One region of the Micromonospora sp. SCSIO 07396 genome, then DNA from elsewhere that is predicted to be linked to it. Evidence: riboswitches for the same ligand, from Rfam matches in the RefSeq annotation. Region 1 holds a riboswitch; the other holds the start of a gene.

What was found. A riboswitch is a leader RNA that binds a small molecule or an ion and turns the genes downstream of it on or off. The one in region 1 is predicted to bind S-adenosylmethionine.
Region 2: it holds a riboswitch for S-adenosylmethionine, as region 1 does, so the genes downstream of both, thrC (threonine synthase) here and ACWCHM_RS13045 (ABC transporter substrate-binding protein) in region 1, are expected to answer to the same signal.

Annotation. Positions count from the first base shown of each region.
Region 1 is NZ_CM132210.1:3,061,255-3,076,320, forward strand. It holds gene ACWCHM_RS13025 (ANTAR domain-containing protein) at 5-715, opposite strand; gene ACWCHM_RS13030 (RNA 2'-phosphotransferase) at 893-1,429, opposite strand; gene ACWCHM_RS13035 (SDR family oxidoreductase) at 1,504-2,352, opposite strand; gene ACWCHM_RS13040 (winged helix-turn-helix transcriptional regulator) at 2,473-2,868, shown strand; SAM riboswitch class IV at 2,936-3,048, shown strand; gene ACWCHM_RS13045 (ABC transporter substrate-binding protein) at 3,321-4,217, shown strand; gene ACWCHM_RS13050 (amino acid ABC transporter permease) at 4,259-5,062, shown strand; gene ACWCHM_RS13055 (amino acid ABC transporter ATP-binding protein) at 5,059-5,808, shown strand; gene tatC (twin-arginine translocase subunit TatC) at 5,870-6,823, opposite strand; gene tatA (Sec-independent protein translocase subunit TatA) at 6,842-7,195, opposite strand; gene ACWCHM_RS13070 (hypothetical protein) at 7,457-7,705, opposite strand; gene ACWCHM_RS13075 (helix-turn-helix transcriptional regulator) at 7,716-8,711, opposite strand; gene ACWCHM_RS13080 (helix-turn-helix transcriptional regulator) at 8,708-9,706, opposite strand; gene ACWCHM_RS13085 (cation diffusion facilitator family transporter) at 9,949-11,022, shown strand; gene ACWCHM_RS13090 (DUF3866 family protein) at 11,077-12,162, shown strand; gene ACWCHM_RS13095 (carboxymuconolactone decarboxylase family protein) at 12,203-12,745, opposite strand; gene ACWCHM_RS13100 (hypothetical protein) at 12,896-13,093, opposite strand; gene pafA (Pup--protein ligase) at 13,149-14,507, opposite strand; gene rfbC (dTDP-4-dehydrorhamnose 3,5-epimerase) at 14,576-15,066, opposite strand, start outside.
Region 2 is NZ_CM132210.1:7,238,189-7,253,254, reverse strand. It holds gene groL (chaperonin GroEL) at 94-1,716, opposite strand; gene ACWCHM_RS31925 (hypothetical protein) at 1,996-2,724, opposite strand; gene ACWCHM_RS31920 (cold-shock protein) at 3,442-3,645, opposite strand; gene ACWCHM_RS31915 (GNAT family N-acetyltransferase) at 3,869-4,399, shown strand; gene paaN (phenylacetic acid degradation protein PaaN) at 4,629-6,302, opposite strand; gene ACWCHM_RS31905 (GNAT family N-acetyltransferase) at 6,355-7,548, opposite strand; gene thrC (threonine synthase) at 7,860-9,146, opposite strand; SAM riboswitch class I at 9,155-9,290, opposite strand; gene ACWCHM_RS31895 (hypothetical protein) at 9,568-10,311, shown strand; gene ACWCHM_RS31890 (DoxX family protein) at 10,360-10,809, opposite strand; gene ACWCHM_RS31885 (hypothetical protein) at 11,783-13,543, shown strand; gene ACWCHM_RS31880 (ABC transporter permease) at 13,705-14,880, opposite strand; gene ACWCHM_RS31875 (ABC transporter ATP-binding protein) at 14,958-15,066, opposite strand, start outside.

The sequences.
Region 1 (15,066 bases):
CGGTTCAGCGGCTACCGGCGGTGGCCCGACCGACGAGGGCGGCGGCGACGTCGCGCAGCCGGCGGTGGGAGTCCTGGGAGAGCTTGGCGAGGATGCCGAAGGCCTCGTCGGCGGTGCACCGGCGCTGCCCCATGATGATGCCCTTGGCCTGCTCGATCACCGCCCGGCTCTCCATCGCCGAGCGCATCTGGTCGGCCAGGGTCGCGGTGCTGGCGTAGAGGTGGGCGTTGGCCAGGGCAACCGCCGCGTACGCGGCGAACGTCCGGGCCAGTTCCACCGTCTCGGCGTCGAACGCGTGCGGCCGGGTGCCGTAGAGGTTGAGGGCGCCGACCACCGCCTCCTGGATCGGCAGGCCGATCGCGACCACGCTGCCGACGCCGGCGTCGACGGCCCGCATCGCCCAGCCCGGCCAGCGTTCCTCGGTGCCGGTGTCGGACACGACGAGGGTGTCGCCGGTGACCGAGGCGTCCAGGCACGGCCCGTGGCCCTGCCGGTACTGCCACTCGTCGAGCCGCAGCGCGTTGTCGCCGGTGACGGCGACGCTCTGCGGGCTGCCGCCGCGCAGCAGGGTCACCGACACCTCGGACACCCCACGCAGGCTGCGGCAGGCCAGGTCGGCGATCATCCCCAACACCTCGTCCACCCCCACCTCGTCGAGGCGGATCCGACCGAGTCGGGTCAGGGCGTCGTGCGGGGAGAGCGGGGGCGCTGCCATCACGCGACTCCTTTCCGGCGGACGTCCCCACGCCGCGGTGGCGGGGACGCGTGGCGCGTCGGCCCCCGGCCCGACGGTGGGCCCGGCGCACCGGGGTGCGCGACAATCCGCACCATACCCGCACCCGGAGCCGGCCGCCTCCGCACGAACCACTGACCGGTGACCCGCAGGGGCCGGTCAGGCCAGGTAGGCGGGCGGCACCGCGTCGGTGAGCCACACGCCGTTGGCGCTGCGGTAGAAGGTGTGGCCGTCGCGGGCCATGGCCGCCGCGTCGACGGTCAGCACCACCACCGCACCACCCCGGCGGGCCCCGACCCGCCGGGCCGTCGACACGTCCGGCGACAGGTGTACGTGGTGCCGTGCGCCCCGGTTGAGCCCGGTGGCCCGGATCGAGTCGAGGGCCGCGGCCCCGGTGCCGTGGTAGAGGCGGGCGGGTGGCGGCTGCCCGGTCAGCCCCAGATCGACCGGGTAGGAGTGGCCCTGGCTGGCCCGGATGCGGTCCACCCCGTCGGCGTCCCGGGTCACCGCGAACCGTTGCTTGTCGTTGTCGGCGACCACGGCGTCGAGGGTGGACCGGTCGATCCGCAGGGCGGCCAGCAGGTCGGTGACGGCCACCCACCCGCCCGGGTCGGGAGCGAGTCCGAACCGGGCGGGTCGGTGGCGCAGGGCCAGTGCGATCCGTTTGCTGGTCCGCACCAGCGTGTGGTGATCCATGTCGAGCATTGTCGGGCCGGTGGCGGGCCCGCTCCACCGGTTATCCGGTGCCGTGCCCGCCCGTCGCCGCCGGGTCAGCCGGCGACGCGCAGCGCCTCGGCGAGGGTGGTGGGCCGGCGACCGAGCAGCTTCTCCAGGTGCTCCACCGGCACGTACAACGCCCCGTGGGCGATGCCCCGGTCGGCGTCGGCCAGGGTGGCGGCGTACGGCTCGGGCAGCCCGGCGGAGACGAGCACCTCGGTGTACGCCGGCACCGGCAGGTCGGTGTAGCGGACGTCGCGTCCACTCTGGCGGGACACCTCGGCGGCCAGTTCGGTCATGGTGAACGCCTCGCCGCCCAGTTCGTAGACCTGACCGGCGTGGCCCTCGGTGGTGAGCACCTCGGCGGCGGCCTCGGCGTAGTCGGCCCGGGTGGCGGCGCTGACCCGGCCGTCGCCGGCCGACCCGGCGACCCCGTGGGCCAGGTAGTTGGCCAGTTGACCTGTGTAGTTCTCCAGGTACCAGCTGTTGCGCAGCAGCACGTACGGCAGGCCCGAGGCCCGCAGTTCCTCCTCGGTGGCCCGGTGTTCGGCGGCCAGCAGCAGGTCGGAGGTGTCGGCGTGGGCGATGCTGGTGTAGACGACCAGACCGACGCCGGCCTGTCGGGCGGCCTCGATCACGTTGTGGTGCTGCGGCACCCGCTGGCCGACCTCGCTGCCGGAGACGAACATCAGCTTCTCGGCGTCGGTGAAGGCTGCGCGCAGCGAGTCGGGGTCGGTGTAGTCGGCCGCCCGGACCACGACACCCCGGTCGGCGAGGTCGGCGAGCCGGTCCACGGTGCGGCCGAGGGCCACGATCTGCCCGGCAGGTACGCCCCGACGCAGCAGGGATTCGACGATCAGGCGACCCAGGTGGCCGGTGGCTCCGGTGACGACGACGGACATGGCGCTCTCCTTCGGATGACGTGTTCTTGTCGTACTGGCCAACACGCAGGTGGGAGCCGATACTTCCCGACGGAGAGTAGGCACCTTGAAGTTTGTGACGCACTGATGGAGAGTAAGGGGATGCGACCCGACCCGTTCCAACGCGACTGCGGCAGCCGGCAGGTCATCGACCGGATCGGCGACCGGTGGAGCGTGCTCGTCGTGCTCACCCTCGCCGACGGCGAGCGGCGTTACGGCGAACTCGCCGAACACATCGACGGGATCAGCCAGAAGATGCTCACCCAGACCCTGCGCGGGCTGGAACGCGACGGCCTGGTCACCCGCACCGTGCACGCCAGCGTCCCGCCCCGGGTCGACTACGCCCTCACCGACCTGGGCCACAGCCTGCTCGACCTGCTCTCCGGCCTGGAAGCCTGGGCCACCACCCACCTCGCCGACGTACAGGCCGCCCGGGTCCGCTACGACGCCGAGGTCCTGCGCCGCCCACCGGCCACCACGCGACCCGCCCGACGGTAAGGGGCGGACGTGAGGGCCGTCATAACGGGTGGACGACCGGCGGGGCGCTGCTGCTAGATTTCGGGCAGGTCATGAGCGCCAGCGTCAAGCCCCGGCTCGCTGGCCGGCAACCCTCCGCCACGGTGGGGTGCTCCGGGTGAGGACCAGGCACCGGTGAACGGCCCGGTGCAAGCGTGGCCTGGTCACCCAGGTCGACACCGATCAGGGAGAACCCGTGTCGAACCATTCACCCGCCCCGCCCGACGACGGCGTCACCGTCGTGACCCGACCCGGCGTCCGGTCCGTCGGCGTACGGCTGGTCAGGCGGCGACACGTCGACCTCATGCGGGTACACAGCGACTCCTGTCGCCGCTAGTCGAACCCCTCTTCCCGTGACACCTCAGCGGGATGCCCGGTGGGCATCCCGTCGGCGGCGCGCGTCCGCCGCCGCCCGACCACCTCCGGAGACACCCGTGCGATTCCTTCCTGCCCTGCCCACCCCCCGACTGCTCCGCGCCACCTGGACGCGGGTCGCCGCGCTCGGCGTCGCCGCCCTGCTCGCCGGCACCGCGCTGACCGCCTGCGGCGGCGACTCCGAGTCGGCCGACAACCCGTACGGCCTGCTCCAGCCGGGGGTGCTGCGCGCCGGCACGCTCACCGACGCCCCACCGAACGTCTACCTCAAGGACGGCAGGTTCACCGGCTTCGACAACGACCTGCTCGTCGCCGTCGCCGGCAAGGTCGGGCTGACGGTCGAGTTCGTCGGCACCGACTTCTCGGCGCTGCTCTCCCAGGTCAACAACCGCAAGTTCGACGTCGGCAGCTCCTCGATCACCGTCACCGAGGCCCGGAAGAAGACCGTCGACTTCGGCAACGGGTACGACTTCGGCTACTTCGGCCTGGACGTGCCGGCCGGCTCCCCGCTCACCGGCTTCGACCAGCTCGCCGGCAAGCGGGTGGTGGTCGTGCAGGGCACCGTGCAGGACGACTACGCCACCTCGCGCAAGCTCGACCCGGTGCGGGTGCCCGACTACAACGGGGCGATCAACCAGCTCAAGGCCGGCACCGCCGACGCCTGGATCGCCCCCGCCGAAATCGGCGAGAAGTCCGCCGCCGACAGCAACGGCAAGATCACGGTGGCGGCCACCGAACTGAGCCCGGCCCCCACCGCGTACGCCGTCGCCAAGGGCAACGACGCGCTGCGCGAGGCGCTGGACAAGGGCCTCGACGAGGTCATCGCCGACGGCACCTGGACCCGGCTCCAGCAGCAGTACTACCCGGGGCGGCCGATCCCGGCCGGCTTCACCCCCGGCAGCGGCGACGTCACCGCCCCGGGCGCGGCGGCACCGTCGGCGTCGGCCACCTCCTGACGGTACGACCAGACCAGCGAGCGGGGCGGTAGGAGAAGCCGATGGATCCGTTGAGCACCCTGTGGGAGACGTTCTTCGACGGGGAGTCCATGCGCGAGGCGCTGCCCGAGATGCTGACCGTCGGGCTGCCCAACACGCTGATCCTGGCGGTCTCCGCCGCCCTGCTCGGCTCGGTGCTGGGCATGGCGCTGGCCGTGGCGGGCATCTCCCGTACCCGCTGGTTGCGGTGGCCGGCCCGGGTCTACACCGACGTGTTCCGGGGCCTGCCGGCCGCCGCCACCATCCTGCTGATCGGTGTCGGCCTGGCCCCGCTCGGCATGCAGGTGTGGGGCCCCAACCCGTACCCGCTGGGCATCCTGGCGCTGTCGCTGATCGCCGCCGCGTACATCGGGGAGATCTTCCGCTCCGGCATCCAGAGCGTGGAGGCGGCGCAGCTGGAGGGGGCCCGCGCGCTCGGCTTCTCCTGGGGTGAGGCGATGCGCCTGGTCATCGTCCCGCAGGGGGTACGCCGGGTGCTGCCCGCCTGGGTCAACCAGCTGATCGCGCTGATCAAGGACTCCAGCCTGGTCTACTTCCTCGGCCTGCTGGCCAGCCAGCGGGAACTGTTCCGGATCGGGCAGGACTACGCGGCCAACACCGGCAACCAGTCGGCGCTGCTACTGGCCGGCCTGTGCTACCTGCTGCTGACCGTCCCGTTGACCCATGCGGTCAACGCCATCGACCGCCGGCTGCGCCGGGGCCGGACGGTCACCGTCGACCCCGACCCCGACGACGACGGCGGGCTGGCCCTGGCCGGCGAGACCGCCCTACCGCGACCGCGTCCCACCCGGAAGGATCCCCGATGACCGCCGGCACCGCGACCACCACCCCGGTCAGCCTCGCCGTCCGCGACGTGCACCTGGCCTTCGGGGCGAACCGGGTGCTGCGCGGCGTCGACCTGGACGTCGCCCGGGGCGCGACGGCGTGCGTCATCGGCCCGTCCGGCTCCGGCAAGTCCACCCTGCTACGCACCGTCAACCGGCTGATCGAACCGGACGCCGGTGACGTCCTGCTCGACGGGCGCAGCGTGCTGCGCGACGACCCGGACGCCCTGCGGCAACGGGTCGGGATGGTCTTCCAGCAGTTCAACCTGTTCCCGCACATGACCGTGCTGCGCAACATCACCCTGGCCCTGCGCCGGCTCAAGAAGCTGCCCGAGGAGGAGGCGGTCGCGCGGGCCCGGACGCAGTTGGCGCTGGTCGGCCTCGCCGCCAAGGCCGAGTCCCGACCCGCCCACCTCTCCGGCGGGCAGCAGCAGCGGGTCGCCATCGCCCGCGCGCTGGCCCTGCAACCTGAGGTGATGCTCTTCGACGAGGCCACCTCGGCGCTCGATCCCGAGCTGGTCAAGGGGGTGCTCGGGGTGATGGCCGAGCTGGCCGCCGGGGGCATGACGATGGTGGTGGTCACCCACGAGATGGGCTTCGCCCGCTCGGTCGCCGACACCGTTGCGTTCATGGACCACGGTGTCGTGCTGGAGGCCGGCGCACCGGAGGCGGTCTTCGAGGCACCGCAGCACCCCCGGCTGCGCCGCTTCCTGTCCCAGGTGCTCTGAGACGGCGACGCCGCTCCCGGCAGGGCGGGAGCGGCGTCGGATGGTACGGATGACCCGGCGGTCAGGTCATGTCGTCGTAGCGGCGGTCGATCGGCTTGGGCGGGGCTACCGGCTCGGAGGCGTGCACCGGCTCGGACAACGCCAGTTCCGGCGTGGCCACCACCGGGTCGTCGTCCAACTCCAGCGGCGACACCTCGTCGTCACTCAACCCCGCGTAGGAGCCGTCGCGCCGCTTCCTGCGCCGGTCGTTGATGAACGCCACCCCGACCGCGACGAAGTACAGCAGCGACAGCGAGAGGGCCAGCAGCGTCATGCCGAACGGACCCGGGTCCGGAGTGGCGATCGCGGCGAAGGCGAAGCAGATGAAGATGACCGCCCGCCACCAGCTCAGCAGGCGCTTCGCGCTCGCCACGCCGGTGAAGTTGAGCATCAACAGGATCAGCGGGAACTCGAACGCCACCCCGAACAGCAGGATCATGTTCGTGACGAACGAGATGTAGCGGGTCACCTCGAGCTGGGTCGACAGCCCGGTGACACCGGACTCCATCAGGAACGCGAGGCCCTTGTCCACCACCAGGTAGGCCAGGACCGCCCCGGCAGCGAACAGCGGCGCCGCGATCGACACGAAGACGTACGCCCACTTGCGTTCGTGCCGGTGCAGGCCGGGCGCGATGAACGCCCACAGCTGGTAGAGCCAGACCGGTGCCCCGACGATCAGGCCGATCCAGAGCGCCAGCTTCAGCTTGAGGATGAAGCCGTCCGCCGGTGACAGCTGGAGGAACTGCTGACACTCGCCCGCCGCGTCGAGGGCACCGGGCAGCTGGCAGTACGGCTCCTTGAGCAGATTGAACGCGGGCTGCGCGAGCCAGAAGCCCACGATCAGCCCCACCACGATCGCCAGCGAGGCGCGGAACAGCCGGTTCCGCAGCTCGCGGACATGTTCCATGAGCGTCATGGAACCGTCGGAGGCCCGTTCGAAGGTGCTGGGGCCACGTTTACGGAGTGCGAAGGCCACGGTGATCGGGCCCTTCGGTCAGTTGTCGCGGACGCGCTGCACCGGGTCGACCGGCGGGGCGAGCGGCTGCTGCTGGGGCTGCGGCGGGGCGTACTGCTGCTGAGGCTGCTGGGCGTACTGCTGCTGGGGCTGCGGCGCGTACGGCTGCTGCTGCACGGGCTGCTGCTGGGGCGGCAGCGGCTGGTAGCCGGCCTGCGCGTCGGCCTTCTCGGCCAGGTCGCGGTCGTCGTCGGCCAGGCTCTTGGTCTCCGCCTTGATGATCCGCAACGAACGGCCGAGCGAGCGGGCCGCGTCGGGAAGCCGCTTCGCGCCGAACAGCAGGATCAGCACGACCACGAGTACGGCGATGTGCCACGGCTTGAGGGCACCCATGGGAAGCTCCAGTCGCTCTGTGTCGAAGGGTGGGGTCGTCGCCCATCGTACGTGCGCGACGGGCTGCTGCCACCCGCCGGGCCACCGCTGATGCGGCCCGGCCGGTGAAGTCTTGACCACCGCTGAGTGTCCCGTCAACCACCTGTACGGGTGCAGAGCCGCGTGAAACGGACGCCGGGCGGACGGCGGGCACGCGATTCACCGACCGGCGTCGATCACTCTCCGCGCCTGGCATCGATCGGTTCGCGCCCTCGACCCCGGTCAGTTCCCGCGCTTGGCCTTGATCAGTTCGAGCCGCTGCTGGGTCGTCTCGGTCTGCCGCTGCAACGCCTCGGCCCGCTCCTGCAACGCCTCGGCGCTGTGCCGCAACGCCTCCGCGTCGGCCTGACGACGCTGCAACCCCACCGCCGCCCGGCGCAGCCGGGGCAGCCGCACCAGCACCGGGCGCACCGCCAGGGCCAACACGACGAGCGCGAACAGCAGCACCGCCAGCACGATCCACTTCACCACGGCGGTCAGCCTACCGGGACGTCACCGCGCCCGCCGGGCCGGCCGGGGCGGGCGTCGCGTACGCCTCCAGCGCGGCGGTGGCCTGGGCGCGGACCTGGGTGGCCAGCTCGACCGGGGCGAGGACGGTGACGTCCGGGCCCAGCCCGAGCACGAAGCGGCGGGCCCAGTCGAGATCGGTCACCCGCAGCGACACCAGCCAGTGGTCACCGTCGACCTCGACCCGCTCACACGGGTAGTACTCGGTGATCCACCGCTCCCCCCGCCCGATCCGCAGGGTGATCAGCGGCAGGTCCGCAGACGGCTGGAACACCCCCTGCCGCAGGTCGTGCGGGCGGGCCTGCGGCGGCACCACGGCCGGCTCGTCCAGCTCGACGACCGCGTCGATCCGGTCGGCCCGGAACAACCGGACCGCCTCGGCGCGGCGGCACCACGCCTCGACGTACGCCCGGCCGTCGACCATCAGCATCCGCAGCGGGTCGATGACGCGGTCGGTGCTCTCGTCCCGGGCGGCGGTGTAGTAGGTGATCCGCAGCGCCCGCCGTCGCTCGACCGCGGCCCGCAGCTCCTGCACCCGCTGGCCCTCGCCGGGCAGCCGGACGGCCACCGGGGCGCCGACCAGGTCACCGGCCGCGTTCTCGATCTTGGCCAGGGCCCGTTCGACGGCCTCCCGGTTGGCCACCCCGGGCGTCTCGGCGAGCATCCGCAGCGCCACCACCAGGGCCAGCGCCTCGTCCGGGGTGAGCCGCAGCGGCCGGTCGATGCCGGCGTCGTAGGTGATGGTCACCCGGTCGCCGTCGAAGGCCATGTCGATCAGGTCACCCGGGCCGTAGCCGGGCAGCCCGCAGACCCAGAGCAGCTCCAGGTCCTCGCGCAGCTGCCGTTCGGTGACGCCCAGGTCGCCGGCCGCCTCGGCGATCTCGATGCCCGGCCGGGCCAGCAGGTAGGGCACCAGGTTCAGCAGCCGGGCTAGCCGGTCGGCGGAGGTACGCGCGGCGGGGCGGGTCACCTGGCACCCCCGGCCACGGCCAACTCGTCGTGCCGCACGGCGATCTCCTTGAGCCGCTGGATCACCGCGTCGCGCACCTCGGGTGGGTCCAGCACCCGGACGTCCGGGCCGTATCCGACCAGGTGTCCGGCCAGCGACTCCGGATCGGCATAGGGCAGCACCAACCGGTCACCGTCGGGGCCGGGCACGCACTGCACCGCCCACCGGCGCAGCCCGGCGGCCCGCCCGGGGGTGGCCAGCACGGTGGCCCGACCGGTCCGCTCGACCGGCCCGGACCAGGCGGCCACGTGCGAGATCAGGTCGACGCCGGCCGGGGGCTCGTAGCCGCCCGGCGCACCGGTGACGCGCACCGCGCCGGTCACCCGGGACAGCCGGAAGCAGCGGGTGGCCGCCCGGTCCCGGTCGTGGCCCACCACGTACCAGCGGCCCCGCCAGCAGACCACGCCCCACGGTTGCAACCGGCGGCGGGTCGGCGCGTCCCGGTCGGGCACCCGGTAGTCGAAGGCGACCTCGCGGCGGTCCCGGGCGGCGGCGGTGAGCGGGGCGAACGCCGGGTCGACGGTGACCATCGGCTCCAACCCGAGGGTGGCCTGCGGATCGACGTCCACGCCGGCCGCGCGCAGCTTGGCCAGCCCCGAGGAGGCGGCGGCGGCCAGCCCGGCGTGCTGCCACAACCGGGCGGCGATGCCCACCGCGGCGGCCTCGTCCGGTTCGAGCGGGATGTCGGGCAGGGCGTACTCCCGGTGGGCGATCCGGTAACCGGGCTCGGCGTCGAACACGCTGGCCGTCCCGGTCTCCAGCGGCACCCCCAGCTCGCGCAGTTCCGCCTTGTCCCGCTCGAACTTACGCTGGAACGCCTCGTGTTCCCGGGCGTCGTCCGGATCGTGTTCGTAGCCGGGCACGGTCGCGGCGATCTGCGCGGCGGTCAGGAACCGCCTGGTGGACAGCAGACAGATCACCAGGTTGACCAGGCGTTCGGTACGACTCCGCGACACGGGGTGAACGCTAGCAGCCCGGACGGGATACCCGTGCACCCACGCCGGACCGGGCCCGCCCCACCCGACCACGATCCCCGCCCCACCCCGCCCCGTCCTGCCCCACCCGCCCCGTCCAGCTGCGGTGATCAAGAGGTTCGCGTCATCCGTAAAGATCAAATTGACGTAAAGCTCTTGATCACCGGGGCACGACCCGCCGGCCGCTGCGGGCGGAGGCGGGTTCACGCAACTACGGTGACCGCATGTCGGAAGCCGCAGTCAAGAACGAGAGCGTCGGCACGGTGGTGGTGGCCGGGGCGGCGAACCTCGCCATCGCGGTGGCGAAACTGGTCGCCGGGATCCTCTCCGGCTCCGCGGCGATGCTCTCCGAGGCGGCCCACTCGGTCGCCGACACCACCACCGAGGTGCTGCTCTACCTGGCGCTGCGCCGGGGGGCCCGGCCCGCCGACGTCCGGCACCCGTTCGGGTACGGCAAGGAGAGCTACGTCTGGGCGTTCCTGGCCGCGCTGTTCACCTTCGTGGCCGGTGCCGGCTTCGCCATCACCCACGGGGTGACCACCATCCTGGTCCACGAACACAGCGGCGACTACCTGATCTCGTACGTGGTGCTGGCGGTCTCCTTCGCCATCGAGTCGGTGTCGCTGGCCCGCGCGGTCCGCCAGGTGCGCGGCGAGTCCCGCCGCTGGGGGACCACCCCGCGCCGGTTCCTGCGGCTGACCGCCGACACCACCGTCAAGGCGGTGTTCCTGGAGGACAGCGCCGCCCTGATCGGCCTGCTCATCGCCGGGGTCGGGCTGGGTCTGTCGCAGTGGACCGGCGACGAGCTGTTCGACGGCATCGCCTCGATCCTGATCGGCCTGCTGCTGCTCGTGGTCGCCGCCATCCTGGCCAGGAGCAACATCTCGCTGCTGGTCGGCCGGGCGGTGCCCGAACGGCTGCACCGCGAGATCGAACGCGAGCTGGCCGGCCTGCCGACGGTGGACCGGGTCGACACCCTGCTGACCATGCAACTCGGCCCGGACGACATCCTGGTGGCCGCCAAGGTCGACTTCCGGGACGAGGCGACCGGGGCCGACATCGAGGCCGCCGCCGACGAGGCCGAACGGCGGCTGACCGACCGCTACCCGGAGATCGGGTACGTCTTCCTCGATCCCACCCCGTCGCTGCCCGGTGTCACCGGCCGCCACGCCCGGCGTACCCAGCAGGAACCCGGCCCGGTGGGCGACGCACCGCTGGGCACGGCGTACCCCGGCCCGGCCGGCGGCACGCGACCGGCCGACGGGCCGTCCGATCAGGAGCCGGACGGGCGGGGCTGACCGGCCACGGCCCCGGACGCGGCCGGCCGGATGGTCGGCGATAGCGTGCCGGGCATGGTGCGATGGCGGTCCGGGACGGTCACGGCGGTACGGCGACGGTGGGCCGGCGCGGTGGAACTCGACGTCGCCCTGCCCGACGGGGCCAGCATGCGCGCGCTGGCCTACCCGGAGCTGGTCGGCGACCCCGTCCCCGGCGACCGGGTGCTGCTCAACGCCGGCGCGCTGCTGATGGGCCTGGGCACCGGCGGGTACTCCCTGGTGGTCGCCCTGCCCGACCGGCTGCCCGCCGACCCGCCGCAGGCCGGCGACACCCGCGACGCCGGTCACCTGGTCAAGGCCCGGTACACCCCGTTGCAGCCGATCATGCTGGGGGTCGACGAGGAGGCGTCGCCGCACCACGCGCTGCTCGCCGCCGTCGACGACCTGGACGGGCTGCCGGTGGTCACCGCCGACCTGCACTCCGCCCTGCCGGCGATCCTCGCCGGCATCCACGCCGACGCCCCCCGGGCCCGGGTGGCCTACCTGCTCACCGACGGGGGCGCGCTGCCGGCCTGGTTCTCCCGCACCCTCGACGGGCTACGCGACGCGCTGGTCGGCACGGTCAGCGTCGGGCAGGCGTTCGGCGGGGACCTGGAGGCGGCCACCCTGCACACCGGCCTGCTGGCCGCCCGGCACGTGCTCCGCGCCGACGTGGCGATCGTCGCGCAGGGGCCGGGCAACCTGGGCACCGGCACCCGGTGGGGGTTCTCCGGCGTCGCCGTCGGCGAGGCGGTCAACGCGGTGGCGGTGCTGGGTGGCCGGCCTGTCGGTTCGCTGCGGATCTCCGACGCCGACGCCCGCCCCCGGCACCAGGGGGTGTCGCACCACAGCCTCACCGCGTACGGCCGGGTGGCGTTGGCCCCGGCGGAGCTGGTGGTGCCGGACGGCCTGCCACCGGAGCTGGCGGCCCAGGTGGACACCGCGCTGGCCCCGCTGGCCGACCGGCACACCCTGGTCCGGGTCGGCACCACCGGCCTGGACGCCGCGCTGCGCGCCCTGCCCGTGCGACTGTCCACGATGGGCCGGGGTCTGGACGCCGACCACGCCTACTTCCTCGCGGCGGCCGCCGCCGGCCGGCACGCCGCCGCGCTGCTCGGCTGACCGGTCCCGGCACCGCCCGCCGGGGCGGTCGACCCCGTGGTCAGGCCGTGTAGCCGTGCTCGACGATCCGCGCGGCCGTCGCCTCGTAGCCCTCACCCTCGGGGGCGTAGGTGCCCAGCCCGTCGACGTACCGGTTGAACATGCAGAACGCGGCGGCGATCAGCACCGTGTCGTGGATCTCCAGGTCGGTGGCGCCCTCGGCGCGGGCCGCCTCGACCAGTTCGGTGGTGACCTGTCGCCCGTCGGCCTGGACCGCCGCGCCGATGCGGAGCAGGGCCCGCAGCTTCGCGCTGATCGGCGCGGTGTCCGGGTCGGCCCGCACCTGGTCGACCAGGGTCATCCCGGTGGGCAGCTGGGCGGCGGCGAACGCCGAGTGGGAGGCGCAGCAGAACCGGCACTCGTTGAGCCCGGAGACGTAGGCGGCGATCAGTTCCCGCTCGCCGGGCGTCAGCGTCGGGTGCGGGGCGCGCAACAGCACCTCGGCCAGCTCGTTCAGCGGTTTCGCGGTCTCCGGCCGGTAGCGCATCGGCCCGGTGATCCCCGGGAACGCCTTCTCGTCGAGACCAAGATCGATATGCGCCACCGGCACCCCCTGATTCGTCGGCCGCCTCCGACGGGCCGCCGTCGCACCAGGGTGCCAGCACCGGGCGGCCGGCTCATCTTCCAGATTGCTCGATCGGTCGGCGGCGACCCCACCGGGCGGTGCACGGCGGGGGACCGCGACGGCCCCGCGTCAGCCGACCAGGAAGATCAACGCGAGCCAGCCGACCACGATGACCACCAGCGCCACGGTCAACACCCAGGTCGGCACGGTGTACTCGCCCCGGCGGTTGCGGGCGATCTCGTCGCGGATCTTCGCCCGGCGGCGGTCGATCCAGTTGAGCCGCTGGGTGTCGCCGCGCTCGCGGTCGGCGGATTCGGAATCGTTCATCGCCCCGCCAGCGTACCGGTGGGCCGGCGGCCGTCACCGACCGCCGGCCCACCGGTCACATGCTCGCGATCAACCGCTCCACCCGCTCGTCGTACGCCCGGAACGGGTCCTTGCAGAGCACGGTGCGCTGCGCCTGGTCGTTGAGCTTCAGGTGCACCCAGTCGACGGTGAAGTCACGCCGCTTCTCCTGGGCGTGCCTGATGAACTCGCCACGCAGCCGGGCCCGGGTGGTCTGCGGCGGGGTCTCCTTGGCCTCGAAGATCTCCGGATCGGTGGCCACCCGGTCCACCTGGCCACGCCGTTCCAGCAGCCCGTACAGGCCCCGGCCCCGACGCAGGTCGTGGTAGGCCAGGTCCATCTGCGCCACCCGGGGGTGCGACAGCGGCAGGTCGTGCTTGCGCTGGTAGCGCTCGATCAGCCGGAGCTTGCTCACCCAGTCGATCTCCCGGGCCACCGGGTCCAGGTTGCCGCTCTCCACCGCGTTCAGCACCCGCCCCCACAGCTCCACCACCCGCTTGGCGGTCTGGTCGCCGCCGCGACGCTCCACGAACTCGGTGGCCCGCGCCAGGTACTCCTGCTGGATCTCCAACGCGCTGACCTCCTTGCCGGAGGCGAGCCGCACCTTACGCCGGCCGGTGATGTCGTGCGACACCTCCCGGATGGCCCGGATCGGGTTCTCCAGCGACAGGTCGCGCATCACCACGCCCGCCTCGATCATCCGCAGCACGATGTCGGCCGAGCCGACCTTGAGCAGCGTGGTGACCTCGTTCATGTTGGAGTCCCCGACGATGACGTGCAGCCGCCGGTAGCGTTCGGCGTCGGCGTGCGGCTCGTCGCGGGTGTTGATGATCGGCCGGCTGCGGGTGGTCGCCGAGGAGACGCCCTCCCAGATGTGCTCGGCCCGCTGGGACAGGCAATAGACCGCCCCGCGCGGGGTCTGCAACACCTTGCCCGCCCCGCAGATCAGCTGCCTGGTGACCAGGAACGGGATGAGCACGTCGGCCAGCCGACCGAACTCACCGTGCCGGGAGACCAGGTAGTTCTCGTGGCAGCCGTACGAGTTGCCGGCCGAGTCGGTGTTGTTCTTGAACAGGTAGATCTCACCCGCGATGCCCTCGTCGTGCAGCCGCTTCTCCGCATCGACGAGCAGGCCCTCCAGGATGCGCTCACCGGCCCGGTCGTGGGCGACCAGGTCGGTGACCGAGTCGCACTCCGGAGTGGCGTACTCCGGGTGCGACCCGACGTCCAGGTAGAGCCGGGCCCCGTTGCGCAGGAACACGTTGCTCGACCGGCCCCACGACACCACCCGGCGGAACAGGTACCGGGCGACCTCGTCTGGGGACAGCCGCCGCTGCCCGCGATAGGTGCAGGTGACGCCGTACTCGGTCTCGAGGCCGAAGATTCGCCGCTCCATGATGTGACACTAGCCGCCCGGAGGGCCGGTTCGTCACTGTCACAGCACAGGTAGTGTGCTCCGGTCGCTCAGATCCCGTCCGAGTACGACATTCCGTCCGGCCCCAGCCCGGCCACGAACTCCCGGCAGGCGGCGTAGTCCGGCAGCGTCCCTGCCGCCCTGACCTGCGCAAACGTCGGCGCCGCCGCGTCGCGGGCGGACAGTTGCGGCACCTCGGCGGGCCACTCGATGCCCAGCTCCGGGTCGAGCGGGTGCACCGCGTGCTCCCCGGTCGGGTTGTAGGTGGTCGAGCAGAGATAGTTGAGGGTCGCGTCGTCGGTCAACGCGCAGAAGCCGTGCCCCAGCCCCTCGGCCAGGTAGACCGCCCGCCGGTCGGTGTCGTCCAGCCGGACGCCCTCCCAACGGCCGAAGGTCGGCGAACCGGTCCGCAGGTCCACCACCACGTCGAGCACCGCGCCCCGCACACAGGTGACGTACTTGGCCTGCCCGGGCGGGACGTCGGCGAAATGGATGCCGCGCACCACACCCCGTCCGGAGATCGACAGGTTGGCCTGGGCCA
Region 2 (15,066 bases), 3.3 Mb from region 1:
TGGGCCGGCACGGGCCGTGGTGGGTACGGGCCGTGGACACGGAACGGGGCGGACCGCTCGCGCGGCCCGCCCCGTTCGGGGTTGGAACTGGACTCAGAAGTCCATGTCCCCGCCACCCGGGCCAGCCGGGGCGGCCGGGGTCTTCTCCGGCTTGTCCGCCACGACGGCCTCGGTGGTGAGGAAGAGCGCCGCGATCGACGAGGCGTTCTGCAGCGCCGACCGGGTCACCTTGGCCGGGTCGATGATGCCCGCGGCCAGCAGGTCGACGTACTCACCGCTGGCGGCGTTGAGGCCGTGCCCGGCGTCCAGGTTGCGGACGCGCTCGACGACGACGCCACCCTCCAGGCCGGCGTTGACGGCGATCTGCCGCAGCGGGGCGTCCAGCGCGATCTTGACGATCTGCGCGCCGGTGGCCTCGTCGCCGGTCAGGTCCAGCTTGTCGAAGGCGGTCTTGCCGGCCTGCACCAGCGCGACGCCACCACCCGGGACGATGCCCTCCTCGACGGCGGCCTTCGCGTTGCGGACGGCGTCCTCGATGCGGTGCTTGCGCTCCTTGAGCTCGACCTCGGTGGCCGCGCCGACCTTGATCACCGCGACGCCACCGGCCAGCTTGGCCAGCCGCTCCTGCAGCTTCTCGCGGTCGTAGTCGGAGTCGCTCTTGTCGATCTCGGCCCGGATCTGGTTGACCCGGCCCTGGATCTGGTCGGCGTCGCCGGCACCGTCGACGATGGTGGTCTCGTCCTTGGTCACCACGACCTTGCGGGCGCGGCCCAGCATGTCGAGGCCGACGGCGTCGAGCTTGAGGCCGACCTCCTCGCTGATGACCTGGCCACCGGTGAGGATGGCGATGTCGGCGAGCATGGCCTTGCGGCGGTCACCGAAGCCCGGCGCCTTGACGGCGACCGACTTGAAGGTGCCCCGGACCTTGTTGACGACCAGGGTCGCCAGGGCCTCGCCCTCGATGTCCTCGGCGATGATCAGCAGCGGCTTGCCCGACTGCATGACCTTCTCCAGGATCGGGAGCAGGTCCTTCACCGAGGAGATCTTGCTGTTGACGATCAGGAGGTACGGGTCGTCGAAGACGGCCTCCATACGCTCCGGGTCGGTCATGAAGTACGCGGAGATGTAGCCCTTGTCGAAGCGCATGCCCTCGGTGAGCTCCAGCTCCAGCCCGAAGGTGTTGCTCTCCTCGACGGTGATGACGCCTTCCTTGCCGACCTTGTCCATCGCCTCGGCGATGATCTCGCCGACGGTGCTGTCACCGGCGGAGATGGAGGCGGTGGAGGCGATCTGCTCCTTGGTCTCGACGTCCTTGGCGAGCTTGGACAGCTCCTCCGAGACGCTGGACACGGCAGCCTCGATGCCCCGCTTCAGGGCCATCGGGTTGGCACCGGCGGCCACGTTGCGCAGACCCTCGCGCACCAGGGCCTGGGCCAGGACGGTCGCCGTCGTCGTGCCGTCACCGGCAACGTCGTCGGTCTTCTTGGCGACCTCCTTGACCAGCTCGGCGCCGATCTTCTCGTACGGGTCCTCGAGCTCGATCTCCTTGGCGATGCTCACACCATCGTTGGTGATGGTGGGGGCACCCCACTTCTTCTCGAGCACCACGTTGCGGCCCTTGGGGCCGAGGGTCACCTTCACGGCGTCGGCGAGCTGGTTCATGCCCCGCTCGAGGCCGCGGCGAGCCTCTTCGTCGAACGCGATCATCTTGGCCATACGGCGTTGTCCTCCTGGACACTCACGGGCCACCCGGGTGTTGTGCCCCGGACGGGCCGCCTGGTGTACGCACCTTGGGGACGTCGCCACCTGGCGACGACGACGTCCTCCTCGGTCGGGCCGGACAGCCCGCGACGACCGGCCATGTGCCACGCCGACGCCATCGAGACGCCTGTGTGACCGTGGCCCTACCGCCCCGACCATTGGCACTCATCGTATGCGAGTGCCAATGACTTGTTTAGCACTCTCCCCTGCCGAGTGCAAGCACGATGGGGCCGGTCAGCCGAGTTCCGCCACCAGTCGCGTGACGTTCACCGGCCCCTCCTGCGCCCGCTGCTCGGCGTACGTCACGACGAGTCCGACCAGCTGCACGAGGTAGGCGGGGAGCACCAGCACCGCGCTGACCAGGATCACCGCCACCGCGCCCAGGGCGGTGCCCGGCGCGGTGAACGGGTCGGTGCCGAACGGCACGGTGCCGACCGACTCCACCACCCCGCCGAGCACGCTGCCGAGGAGCACCGCCAGTGCGACCAGCGCCACCCGGCCGAGCACCATGCCCAGCCGGTCGTGGAACATCCGGAACGAGCGGCCGACCGGGTTCTGCCCCTCGAACAGGTAGACCGGGCCGGCCAGGGCAAGGGCGAGGGCCAGGTAGACGCCGGGCAGCAGGCAGAGGCAGAACCCGACGCCGATGAGCACGCCCAGCACCAGCATCCAGCCCCACAGGCCGAGGCAGCGGCGCGCGCCGTAGCGCAGCGCGCCGGGCAGGTCGGCCGGCTGGCCGGCGGCCTGCCGGGTCACCACCCAGGTGCCACCGGCCCAACCGATGCCCTGCACCACCCCGAACGCCAGCGCGACCAGGAACACCGAGACGCCGTAGATCACCAGGTCGCTGAGGTAGTCCTCGGGCAACGAGCCGTCGGCGGGCAGCACGGTCGCGTCGGGTCCCATGCCGAGCGAGAGCAGGGACACCGCCACCGCCGGCACGACCTGGGTCAGCAGCAGCAACGGCAGCAGGGGCCGCCAGCTGCGTCGTACCGCGCCGGCACACCTGCCGAACCACCCCTCCAGGCCGGCGTACGGGGGGTTGACCAGCGGGTCCTCCGGGCCCCACCGGCCGGCGTACGGCGCAGGACCGCCACCCTGGCCGGGGTACGGACCGGCCCCCGGCGGGAGGCTGCCGGCAGGCGGCTGGCCCCAGCCAGGCGGCCCGACCCCGGGCTGACCCCAACCGGGCTGACCCCACCCGGGCTGCCCGGACGGTGCGCCCCAGCCAGGCTGCCCGGAGGGCGTGCCCCAGGCGGGTTGCCCGGAGGGCGTGCCCCAGCCAGGCTGCCCGGGGGACGTGCCCCAGGCGGGTTGCCCGGAGGGCGTGCCCGAGGGCTGCTGGCCGGAGGGCGTGCCCGAAGGCGGTTGCCCCCACGGGCCGCCCGGGGACCCGGCAGCGGGGTCGGGCGGGCCCGAAGGCGACTGGTCGGACATGAACCCTCCTCAGCGGGACGCCTGGACGGTTCACGATCTTTCCCGGCACCGGCCTGCGCCGCCAGCCGCCACCCGGACGGCCCGACGGGCCCGAACCCGCCCCGACCACCGGAGCGGCCCGGAGGTGAGACCCGCCCGACCGCCGGGGACGACCCGGAGGTGGTAACCCCCGGCCACGGGGGCGGCCCTGGGACGGGACCTGGTACGCCCCGTCACCGGGGAGGGGCGGGACCGGCGAGGAGGTCAGGCGATGACGCGGACCCGTTCGGCCTGCGGGCCCTTCTGGCCCTGGGCGATCTCGAACTCCACCCGCTGACCGTCGTCGAGCGCCTTGTAGCCGTCCATTTCGATGGCGGAGAAGTGGACGAAGACGTCCTGCCCGCCGTCGACGGCGATGAAGCCGTAGCCCTTTTCGGAGTTGAACCACTTGACGGTGCCCTGTGCCACGGTGCACTTCCTCACTCTGCGCGGCGTTCCCCAACTCCGGATTGCCGGCGGGCCGACAGCGGAGAGCCACCGTTCCGGCGGTCGGTGAGGGCCGCTGAATCGGTGACCGAAATCGCACGCTACACGAGGAGTGACGACAGCGCACGACCACAAATAGGGGCAAATCAGACGGGTATCGACCCGGTCACCCATCGGTGAACGTCGCTGCGGTATGCATGCCTGCATGACCTCTGCCCCGGCCCCACCGGCGACCCGCACGGCCCCCGTGCACCGGGTGCGTCCGCAGGACGCGGCCCGGATGCGGGCGCTGCGGCTGGAGATGCTCGCGGACGCGCCGCTGGCGTTCCTGGAGACGGTCGCCGAGGCAGCCGCCCGCCCGCACGCCGACTACGCGGCCCGGGTCGCGTACGTCTCCCAGGGGTGCCACACCGCCCAGTTCGTGGCCGACCCCGGCGGCCGGCTGGTCGGGCACGCGGGCGGCACCATCTCCCCCGACGAGCCGGGCCTGACGGTGGTCTACGCGGTCTACGTGACCCCCACGTGGCGGGGTACCGGCCTGCTCGGCGCGCTGATCGACGAGGTCGCCGCCTGGTCGCGCGCCTGCGGCCGGCCACAGCTCATGCTGGAGGTGGTGGTCGGCAACGACCGGGCCTGCCGGGCCTACCGTCGCCTGGGCTTCACCGACACCGGGGTACGCGTCCCGCACCCCAAGATCCCCGCCCTCAACGAACTCCAGATGCGCCGCCCCGCCTGACCCGCCGCCCCTCCCTCCCCCTCCCCGCCCCCCGTCCCACCCCGCCCCCGTCCCGCCCCGCCCGCCCGGCCTCCCCCGTGATCAAGAGGTTTAGGTCAAGTGATCAAGAGGTTCAGGTCAACCAGCCGCCCGGATCTGACGCAAACCTCTTGATCACCGGGGCTGGCCGGACGGGGGCGGGCGGGACTGGGCGGGGGGCCGGGTGGGGTGGGGTGGGGTGGGGTGGGGTTTAGGCGGGGCGGCGGGACTGGATGATGCGGAAGCGGTTAGCCACGTAGGCACCGTCGGTGAGGGCGGCGTTGGCGGCCGGGTTCGCGCCGCTGCCGTGGAAGTCCGAGAAGGCGGCGGACTGGTTGACGAAGACCCCGCCGGTGAGGTTGGCCGACAGGTGCACCCCGGCGTCGATCGCGGCGGCCTCGGCGGCGTCCAGCACCGCCTCGTCGGTGGAGTAGACGGCGGCGGTCAGCGCGCCGCACTCGCCCACGGTGGACCGGAGGATCTCCAGGCCGTGCGCGGTCGAGTCGGTGGCGATGACGAACGAGATCGGCCCGAACCACTCCCGGCCGTAGACCTCGGTGTCGGTGGCGGCGAGCTTGACGATGGTCGGCGTCCGGACCACCGCGTCGGGCAGCGCCGGGTGTGTGACGGTACGCGACTCCAGCACCGCCTCACCGACCTTGGTGACCTCGTCGAGGCGTTCCAACACCCCGTCGTTGACGATCGCGCCGGTCAGCTCCACCCCCCGGGCCGGATCGGCGGTGAGCTTCCCGACGGCGGCGGCGATGCCGGCGGCCACCTCGTCGAAGCTCTTGTGCCCCTGGTCGGTGTCGATGCCGGCGGCGGGGATCAGAATGTTCTGCGAGGTGGTGCACATCTGTCCGCTGTAGATGGTCAGCGTGAAGCCCAGGTTGCGGCACATCCCGGCGAAGTCGTCGGTGGAGTCGATGACGACGGTGTTCAGGCCCGCCTTCTCGGTGTAGACGGTCGCCTGCCGGGCGTTGGCCTCCAGCCAGTCGCCGTACCCGGTGGAACCGGTGAAGTCGACGATCTTCACGGCGGGGTGCAGGGCCAGTGTGGAGGCGAGCTTCTCGCCGGGGGCCTCGGGGGCGAGCAGCACCAGGTCGGGGTCGAAGCCGGCCTCGGCGAGCACCTCCCGGGCGTACTTCACGGTGATCGCCAGGGGCAGCACCGCGCGGGGGTGCGGCTTGACCACCACCGGGTTGCCGGTGACCAGCGAGGCGAACAGCCCGGGGTACGAGTTCCAGGTCGGGAAGGTGTTGCAACCGATGACCAGGGCCACCCCGCGCGGCACCACGTGGAACGTCTTGGTCATCCGCAGCGGGTCGCCCTTGCCGGCGGCCTTCTCCCAGCCGGCCGTCCCCGGGTGCCGGGTCATCTCGGCGTACGCGTAGGCGATCGCCTCCAGGGCCCGGTCCAGTGCGTGCGCGCCACCGGCCTGGAACGCCATCACGAACGCCTGGCCGCTGGTGAACTGCACCGCGTTGGCCAGTTCGAAGATGTGCTTGTGCAGCCGGGCGAGGATCTCCAGGCAGACTCCCGCCCGGGTCTGTGGGCCGGCGTCGCGCCAGGCCGGCAGGGCGGCGGAGGCGGCGGCGACCACCTCGTCCGCGCCCGGGTGCGGGTAGCGCACGTCCAGGGCCACCCCGAACGGGCTCGTCTCGGTGGCCACCCGGTCGCCCGCGCCGGGCTGGTCGAGCGGGAAGTCCCCACCGAGGTACGCCTCGAAGGCGGCCCTGCCGTCGGCGGCGGCGGTCTCGCCGTACACCCGGGGGCTGGGCGATTCGGGGTAGGCGGACCAGTACCCGCGTTCGGTGATCGCGGTCTGCGCGCGGTGCAGGGTGTCGGCGTGCCTGTCGTACAGCGGGTGCGGGGTCTCCGTCATGCCCGCCATCATGCAACAGATCACGACCAGATCAGTAGGGGCGTGTCACAGTTCAGATGGTCAACTGCCACTGGATGGACCCGGCCACCGGCCGGAACCCGAGCTGCTCGTTGATCGCGATCATGTGGCTGTTCGCCGCCGCGTTGTAGGTGTCGACCGCGCCCAGCTCCGGCTCGTACGCCAGGGTGTGTTCGAGGTTCTCGGCCTTGCAGAGCAGGCCGAGCCGGTGCCCCCGGTGGGCCGGGTCGACGATGGTGATCTGCTGCCAGGCGTGCCGGGTGGTGTTCGCGGCCAGGCTGAGCACGCTCCAGGCGACCAACCGGCCGGACGCCCCGTGCACGGCGGCGACGCTGTACCGGCGGACGCCCCGCGCGTCCAGCGCCCGCTCCATGCCCTGGAGGCGCTCGGCGTCCATCCGCTCGGGTTCCCATTCCAGGTCGCCCAGGGGTGCGTCGGCCAGCAGCCGACCCTCCAGGTAGGCGAGGTCGGCGAGGTGTTCCGGCGGCGGGTGACCGTGCCAGCGGACGGTGCGGTAGCCGGCTGCGGTCGACTGCGCCCCGGCCCGCAGCGCCGCCAGCCGGTCCCGGTCGAGCGCGGTGACGTCGAGCCGGCGGCGGACGTCGACCAGCGCCGGCCGGGCACCGAGTGCCGCCGCGAAGGCGGCCCCGGGAAACTCCCCCACCGGGGTGGCCCCGACCGCTCCGGCCGACGGCTGCCCGCCCAGGCCACCCGACGCCGACGCACCCGGCTCATCGGGTGTCGTCCCACCCGGACCGCCTGACGCCGACGCACCCGGCCCGACCGGCGTCGTCCCGCCCGGGATCGCCCCGCCCGGCCCGTCCGGCGTCGCCCCACCCGGCCCGTCCGGTAGCGGGGTCACGGCGGAGCCGACCACCCGCTTGCAGCCGGCCTCCCGGAGCAGCCGCCGGGCGTGGGCGGCCAACGCCCGCCCCACCCCGCGCCGCCGGTACGCCGGATCCACGGCCAGTTCGATGCTGGCGTTCTCGGTGTTGTCCAGCAGGTGCAGGTTGATCCGGACCCAGCCGACGGGCACCCCGTCGAGCCGGGCCACCGACCACCTGGTGTCGATGCCGGGCATCGGGTGCCACAGCGCCGCCTCGAAGCGTCGCCGGCACAGCGGCGGCAGGTCGGGCGATTCCGTCGCCTCGACCGTGGCCGCGATCCGGTAGGCCGCGTCGAGGGTGGGCTGATCGGTCCGGTCGATCGTTGCGATGTCCAGGGCCACGCCGCGAGTCTTTCCCGTGGACGACATCGGGGGCCAGCGGATTTCCGCTGGCCCCCGGTTCACGTTGGTCGGGAGGGACGTTCGCACAACGCCTCCGGCGTTGGGTCGCAAGAACTTGAAAAGTCTCCGGCGAAAGCCCTCCCGCACGGAGCATCTTCCGCCGCCCGGTTCCTGCCGTCAAGTCCTTCCCGGTGGGTTTTCACCACCCACCGCGAAAACCCGGTCACCCAGAGATCCACTCGGGCCGCCCAGCGCCCGTGATCGACAGGCGCACGGGGCCGACCACGCAGGGTGCGGGCGGCGCGCCGGGTTCAGGCGAGGAGGCCGGCGTCGCGGGCGGCCCGCAGGGACGGCTTGATCCGGTGGGTGGGGCCGACCTGACCGGCGACCGCGTCGATGGTCTTGAGGCCCTCGCCGGTGTTGAAGACGACCGTCTCGGCGGTCGGGTCGAGCCGACCGGACTCGACGAGCTTGCGCAGCACCGCCACGGTCACCCCGCCGGCCGTCTCGGCGAAGACGCCCGTGGTGCGGGCCAGCAGCCGGATGCCGGCGCGGATCTCGTCGTCGTCGACGTACTCCATCCAGCCGCCGGTGCGCCGGACCGCCTCCAGGGCGTACAGGCCGGCGGCGGGGTCACCGATGTTGAGCGACTTGGCGATGCCGGTCGGCCGGACCGGGGTGATGGTGTCGGTGTCGGCGTGCAGGGCGGCGGCGATCGGGTTGCAACCTGCCGACTGGGCGCCGAACACCTTCCAGCCCCCGGCCGGCGCTTCGACCAGGCCGATCTCGACCAGCTCGGTGAACGCCTTGTCGATCTTGGTGAGCAGCTCGCCGGAGGCCATCGGGATGACCACCTGGGCCGGGATCCGCCAGCCGAGCTGCTCGGCCACCTCGTACCCGAGGGTCTTGGAGCCCTCGGCGTAGTAGGGCCGGACGTTGACGTTGACGAAGGCGGTGTCCTCGAACTCGTCGGTCTCCACCAGCTCGCCGCAGAGCCGGTTCACGTCGTCGTACGAGCCGTCGATGGCGACCAGGTCGCCGCCGTAGACGGCGGTGGTGATCACCTTGCCCTGCTCCAGGTCGCCCGGGATGAAGACCACCGAGGGCGCACCGGCGCGGGCCGCGTGGGCGGCCACCGAGTTGGCCAGGTTGCCGGTCGAGGCGCAGGCGAACCGCTCGAAGCCGAGCGCCTTCGCGGCGGTGAGCGCCACCGAGACCACCCGGTCCTTGAACGAGTGGGTCGGGTTGGCGCTGTCGTCCTTGACCCACAGCGGCGCGCTGATGCCCAGCTCGGTGGCGAGGTTGGGCGCGGCCACCAGCGGGGTCAGCCCGGGGTCGAGGGTGACCCGGGTGGCCGGGTCCTGGCCGGCGGGCAGGAGGGCGGCGTACCGCCAGATGTTCTGTGGGCCGGCCTCGATCTGCTCCCGGGTGACGCGGGCCAGCGCGGCGGTGTCGTAGTCGACCTCCAGCGGGCCGAAACACTCGTGACAGGCGTGCTGCGCGGCGAGCGGGTAGCGGGCGGAACAGGCGCGGCAGACCAGCGCGCGGGCGGGGCTGGCGGTGGTGTCGATCCCGGGGGCGGCGAGCGTCGACGTCATGTCGATTCCTCTCATCTTTCCCCGCATCGCACCCTGCGGCGGGGACGGAATTGGCACCTGCCCCGCCGGACGCTCAGCGATGAGCGCGCGGGGTGGTTGCCGGGGCGTCGTCGGGCCGTATCCCTCAGCCCCTCTGGATGAGGTATGCAGTTGTGGAACCGAGTCTAGGCAGCTTCGCGGCCTTCGCCCAGCCGGCTTCCCACGGTGTGAGCCACCCCGCTGCCGGACCTCGGCCGGGCGCCCCGGCCGACACCGATGTTTCGGGGAAGTTTCCAGCTCAACACGGCCGTACGCACCGGGCCGGGAAAGCCGTACGCCGGGCCCCCCGGTCGGCCCCTGACCGCGCTCCGACAGGCCGACCCGGGCCGCCCGTGGAGCCGATGACCGGTATTGCCATCGATCAGTACGGTGCGGTCACCTGATGTCGAGAGAGGACCCCCCGGCCATGCGACGGATCCCGTTGAGCCTCACCAGCCTCGCCCTGGTCTGCCTGCTCACCGCGTGCGGGGGTGAGCAGGGCCCGATGGAGGCGGCGACGCCCACGGTCAGCCCGTCCACCGAGCCCTCCACCGCCTCGGTGCTGAACGCGACCACGCCCGACCCGATGCCCACCAGCGCCAAGCCGGCCCCGCAGCAGAAGAGCGCCTCCGGCACCGCCCCGGCGGCCACCACCACCGCCCCGGCACCCGTGGTCAAGACTCCGTTGACCTGCGCCCACCTGGCGGGTGCCAAGCTCGGCAGCAGCAAGACGCCCTACAACGGCTACCCGGACTACCTGCCGTTGACCGAGGGGCAGTGGTCGGGCGAGGACGGCGCGACCGTGACGCTCCAGAAGCCCTGCGGCATCGGCGACCTCGACGGCGACGGCGCGGACGACGCGGTCGGTGTGGTCTCGGTCAACTCCGGGGGCAGTGGCACCTTCTACACCGTCGCGGTGTGGCGCAACAGCGGCGGCCTGCCGGTGTTCCGGGCGCTGACCGACCTCGGCGACCGGACCCCGGTCGTGTCGATCAGTGTGGCCGGGCGGCGGGCCACCGTGGTCTGGTTGACCCGCAGCCCCAGCCGGGGCATGGCCGAACTGGACATCAGGCGCACGTCGGTCTACAAGCTCTCCGGCAGCACGCTCACCGAGGTGAGCCACTCCGACGCCCCCTACAACCCCTGACCGGACGGGTCGCCGGGGCCACCTGCCCCGGCGACCCGGATCGGTGGGTCAGACCGGCACCGAGCTGGGCTCGGACACCGGGGTCGCCGGGGCGTCGGAACGCCGGCCGCCGAGCAGCGTGTCGAGCGCCCAGGAACCCGGGCCAAGCACCGCGATCAGCAGGAACGACCAGCAGAACAGCGCGGACAGTTCCCCACCGTTGCGCATCGGCAGCAGCCCTTCGGGCTGGTGCACCACGAAGTAGGCGTACGCCATCGAGCCGGACGCGAGCAGCGCCGCGGGCCGGGTGAACAGACCGGCGAGCACGAGTGCGCCGCAGACCAGCTGGATCAGCGCGGCCCACCAGCCAGGCCAGGTGCCGAGGGGGACGGCCTTGCCGGTCATCGGGTTGCCGCCGAACAACCCGAAGACCGACGACAGGCCGTGCAGCATGAACAGCAGGCCGATGACGATGCGGTACAGGGACAGGGTCGGCCCGCCGAGCCGAGAGACGTTCATGGGAACCTCCATGGAAGGGAAAACTTCCCACCCATGATGAAGCATCGAAGCACTTAAATCGATAAATTCTTTGTTACTGGGAAGATCCCGTCGCGAGACAATACCCCACCTTCCGCACCCCGGGTCACCGCCCGCCGGCCGACGCCGGCCGACCGACCCCCACCCCACCTCCGCACCCCGCGCCGACCACCCGCGGGGCCGTCGGCGCGGCACGGAACATAATGATTGTTAACTATTAATTAACTGTCATCAAGTTCATACCTCCCGTTTATGGTAAATGAATATGCGCACAATTCGCGTGACCCGTGGCGGGCGCATCGTCCGATGGACGGTGGAACCATCCGACCCCGACCACCACCTCCCGCCGCGACGCGGCCGGCGCGGCTCCCCGACCGACACTCCCGGCCGACACTCCCGCACCACACGTGTGACGTGCACGTTCACTGAGCGCGCCGACAGGCGTGGAGCGAGCCGGCCACTCCGGCAGCGGCCGACGCCCGGGACCGTCCACCCCGGCCCGTGCGCCGGCTTCGGACGACAGCAACCGGTTGGCGCGATATTCCCGGGAAACCCCGAAAGCCGGACCCATCAGCAATTTTCGCGACGCCACCCCCGGGCATACTGCGGCACCTCCGAGCCGCCACCCAGCGCCCCGGCCGATCCCCCAGGCAGTTCAATAATCCTTAACAACCAGTACCACGACATCGACCTACGTAATACGTTAGCCTCGTCACCACGTTACGCCCGGAACTGCGGACCCATCCCCCTGTTCATCAGCCGTCCACACCACACCCATCGGCCCGTGATGCCCATGTCGGCAATTTCCTATTTCCGTCGTACGAGGCACCCCGGGCGACCGGTGCTGCGATTCCGCGCGTCACGTCGATTATCCATTCGCCCTGGTCGAGAGCGGTCTGCCCACCCCCCGTCCCGGCTGACGCCACCTCGACCAGCATTCACGGAGAGGACCACCGTGCGACGTCGACCACTCCTGCCGTCACGACTTCTGGCCGCATTCGGCACGCTGATTCTGCTACCCGTTCTCGCCACCCCGGCCAGCGCCGACACCCCGTCCGAATCGATACGGCTGCTCGCCAAGGCCGCCGCCGACGAGTGTTTCGCCGGTGTCGGGGTCGACTACCCACCGGGGCCGCCCTGCGCCGAGGGACAACCCAAGGTCAACCAGTCGTACGTCTGGGGGCTCGCCCAGGCCGGCCGCCGGCTCTGGTTCGGCACCGGAGCGAACGTGCTCTGCCTCAAGCCCAAGGGCTACCAGGTCCGGGAACCGATCCTCAACGACGACTACGTCTGCGAGTTCAACCAGAGCCAGCCGGCCCGGAACAATCCGGCCTGGCCGGCCACCCTCGGCGACCACCGCGCACCCGAGGTCTACACCTACGACCTGGCCACCGAACGGCTCACCGAGCGCACCGCCGACATCACGTCGGCCTCCCCGGCGGACGCCAACCTGTTGAACACCACGGCCGGGCTGCGCAGCGCCGCCGCCCACCAGGGCGTCGTACTGCTCGCCGGCCCCAGCGTGCTCGGCGGGGTGAACGTGTTCGCCTTCGACGGCATCACCGGCCGGTACCTCGGCTCGACCAACCTCTCCGCGTACGAGAACATCAGGCACTGGGTGGTCGCCGCCGGTGTGCTCTACGCCGGGGTCGGCGTGGGCATCAACGGCGGCGAGGCGGGCAAGGTGCTGCGCTGGACCGGCGACCGCACCACCCCGTTCAGCTTCACCGAGGTCGCCGACCTGCCCACCCAGGTCGCCGACCTGACCGAACACCAGGGCCGGCTCTACGTCTCCACCTGGCCGAAGGCGGTCGTCGAGGGCTCCGTCGCGCCGTCCCCGGTCAGCACGGTGGCCACCGCCCCCGGCGACAGCGGCACCCCACTCGCACCCCCGGCCGAGGACGTCAACGACCTGGCCAGCATCTGGCGGAGCCCGCTGCTCGCCGTCGGCACCCCCGGCCTCAACCCGGAGGACGCCGGAAACTGGACGCAGGTCTGGTCGGCCGCCGAGTACGAGCCGGACCCGGTGGTCCGCCGGGCGTACGCCCTCGGTGGGCTCGCCTCCTTCGGCGGCCAGCTCTACTGGGGCACCATGCACGTGCCGCTGCAGGCGACCGCCCTGCACGTCTCGGTGTACCCGCCGCGCACCCCGGCGCAGCTCCAGGCCACCGTGCAGAACACCCAGCGGGCGTTCGCCGTCTTCCGGGGCCAGAACCTCGGCGGTGCCCACGAACGGATCGAGACGCTCTACGGCGAGTCGACGCTGCCGGCCTTCGACCCGGCCGCGAACAACGGCGTGGGCGCCTGGGCGCCGGCACCCACCGGCGTGACCCCGGTCTACGGCGGTTCCGGCTTCGGCGACCCGTTCAACCTGTACGCCTGGAAGATGGCGGTGGCCGGCGGCCGGCTCTACATCGGCACCATGGACTTCGCCTACATCTCGCTGGAGGGGCAGATGCCGACGCCGCCGGCCGGTGCCACCACCACCCCGCCCACCTTCGGCTCCGACCTCTGGGCGTTCGACGGGTCGGACCAACCCGCCCGCGCGGTCGACACCGGAGGCTTCGGCAACCCGCTCAACCAGGGGGTACGCACGATGATCGTGGACGGGACCACGCTCTACGTCGGGATGGCGAACCCGATGAACCTGCGTACCGACCCGACGCCCGGCGTCCCCAAGGGGGGTTGGGAGCTGATCCGGGTCAGCCGCCGGTGACGCCGGCCGGCTGACCGTGGCCCGGCGGCCCGGGGTTCCACCGGCCGCCGGGCCGCACCGCCCGCACGCCACCTGCCCGCACGGGTGTGGCGCGCGGATCGGGGGTCACCCGGCGGCACGTCGCCCACCGGGCGAGGTGCCGCCGGGCGGGCCCGGGGCGGTCACGGGGTGGCGAGGGCCTCGGTGGGCGAGAGCCGGCTGGCCCGGATCGCCGGGTAGAGCCCGGCCAACGCACCGATGGCGATGGTCGCCCCGATACCGCCGGCCACCACCCAGAGCGGCACCACGGTCGGCCACCCCTGCGAGCTGGCGTAACCGGCGGTGACCAGGCCGCCGAGCAGCACCCCGCCGACGCCGCCCAGGGCGGACAGCAGCAGCGACTCGGCGAGGAACTGGGTCCGGATCTGCCCCCGGGTGGCGCCCAGCGACCGCCGCAACCCGATCTCGGCCCGCCGCTCGATCACCGAGATGACCATGGTGTTGGCCACCCCCACCCCGCCGACCAGCAACGCCACCGCGCCGAGCCCGAGCAGCAGGCCGGTGAACGCCTCGTCGGTGGCCTGCTGGGCGGCGAGCGCGTCCGACGGCCGGGAGACCTGGATCTCGTTGGACTGCTCCGGGTTGGCCGTCGCCGCCAGCACCGCCCGGACGGCCTCGACGTGCTGCTCGGCCGAGCGGGTGTAGATCCGGGTCGGATGCCCGTCCAGGCCGAGGTAGGTGGTCGCGGCCGACCAGCCGACCAACGCCGACGAGTCGAGTTCCGGGGCGAGCGGGACCGGCCGCAGGATGCCGATCACGGTGAACCACCGCCCGTCGACGTACACCTGGATGTCGGGTCCGGCCGCACCGAGGCCGAGCCGCTGCGCGGCCACCGACCCGAGCACCGTGGCCGGATACCTCGCGGTGGCCTCGTTGAGCCAGGTCCCGCTGGCCAGCGAGCCACCGACGGTGTCGAGCAGGTCCAGCTCCACCGCCTGGGTGCCCAGGCCGCCGGTCTGCGCCTCCGGAATCCGGTCCGACCGGTAGACCGGGGTGTCGGCCAGTTGCGCGGTGGCCGACACCTGGCGTACCGGGGCGATCCGGCTGATCATGCCGACCGCCTCGACCGGCAGTTGGGCGTCCGCGCCGAACAGGGTGCTGCCCGGCGCGACGGTGAGCAGGTTGGTGCCCAGGGCGGCCAGCGTCCGGTCCAGGTCGGCCCGGGACGACGACGAGATGCCGACCACGCTGATCATCGCCGCGATGCCGATGGCGATGCCCAGGGCGGACAGGAACGCCCGCAGCGGCCGGGTGCGTAGTCCCACGCCGCCGACCCGCAGCACGTCACGCGGGCTCATCCGGGCCGGGCGCAGCCGCTCCGGCCGCCCGGCGTCACCCCGACGTCGCGCGCCGGTCGGCCGCACCGGTGTCGTGGTCATCGCAGCACCCCTTCGGTAGGCGCGGCGGAGTCCGCCACGATCAGCCCGTCGCGCATCTGCACCTGCCGGGGCAGGCTCGCCGCGATCTCCCGGTCGTGGGTGATC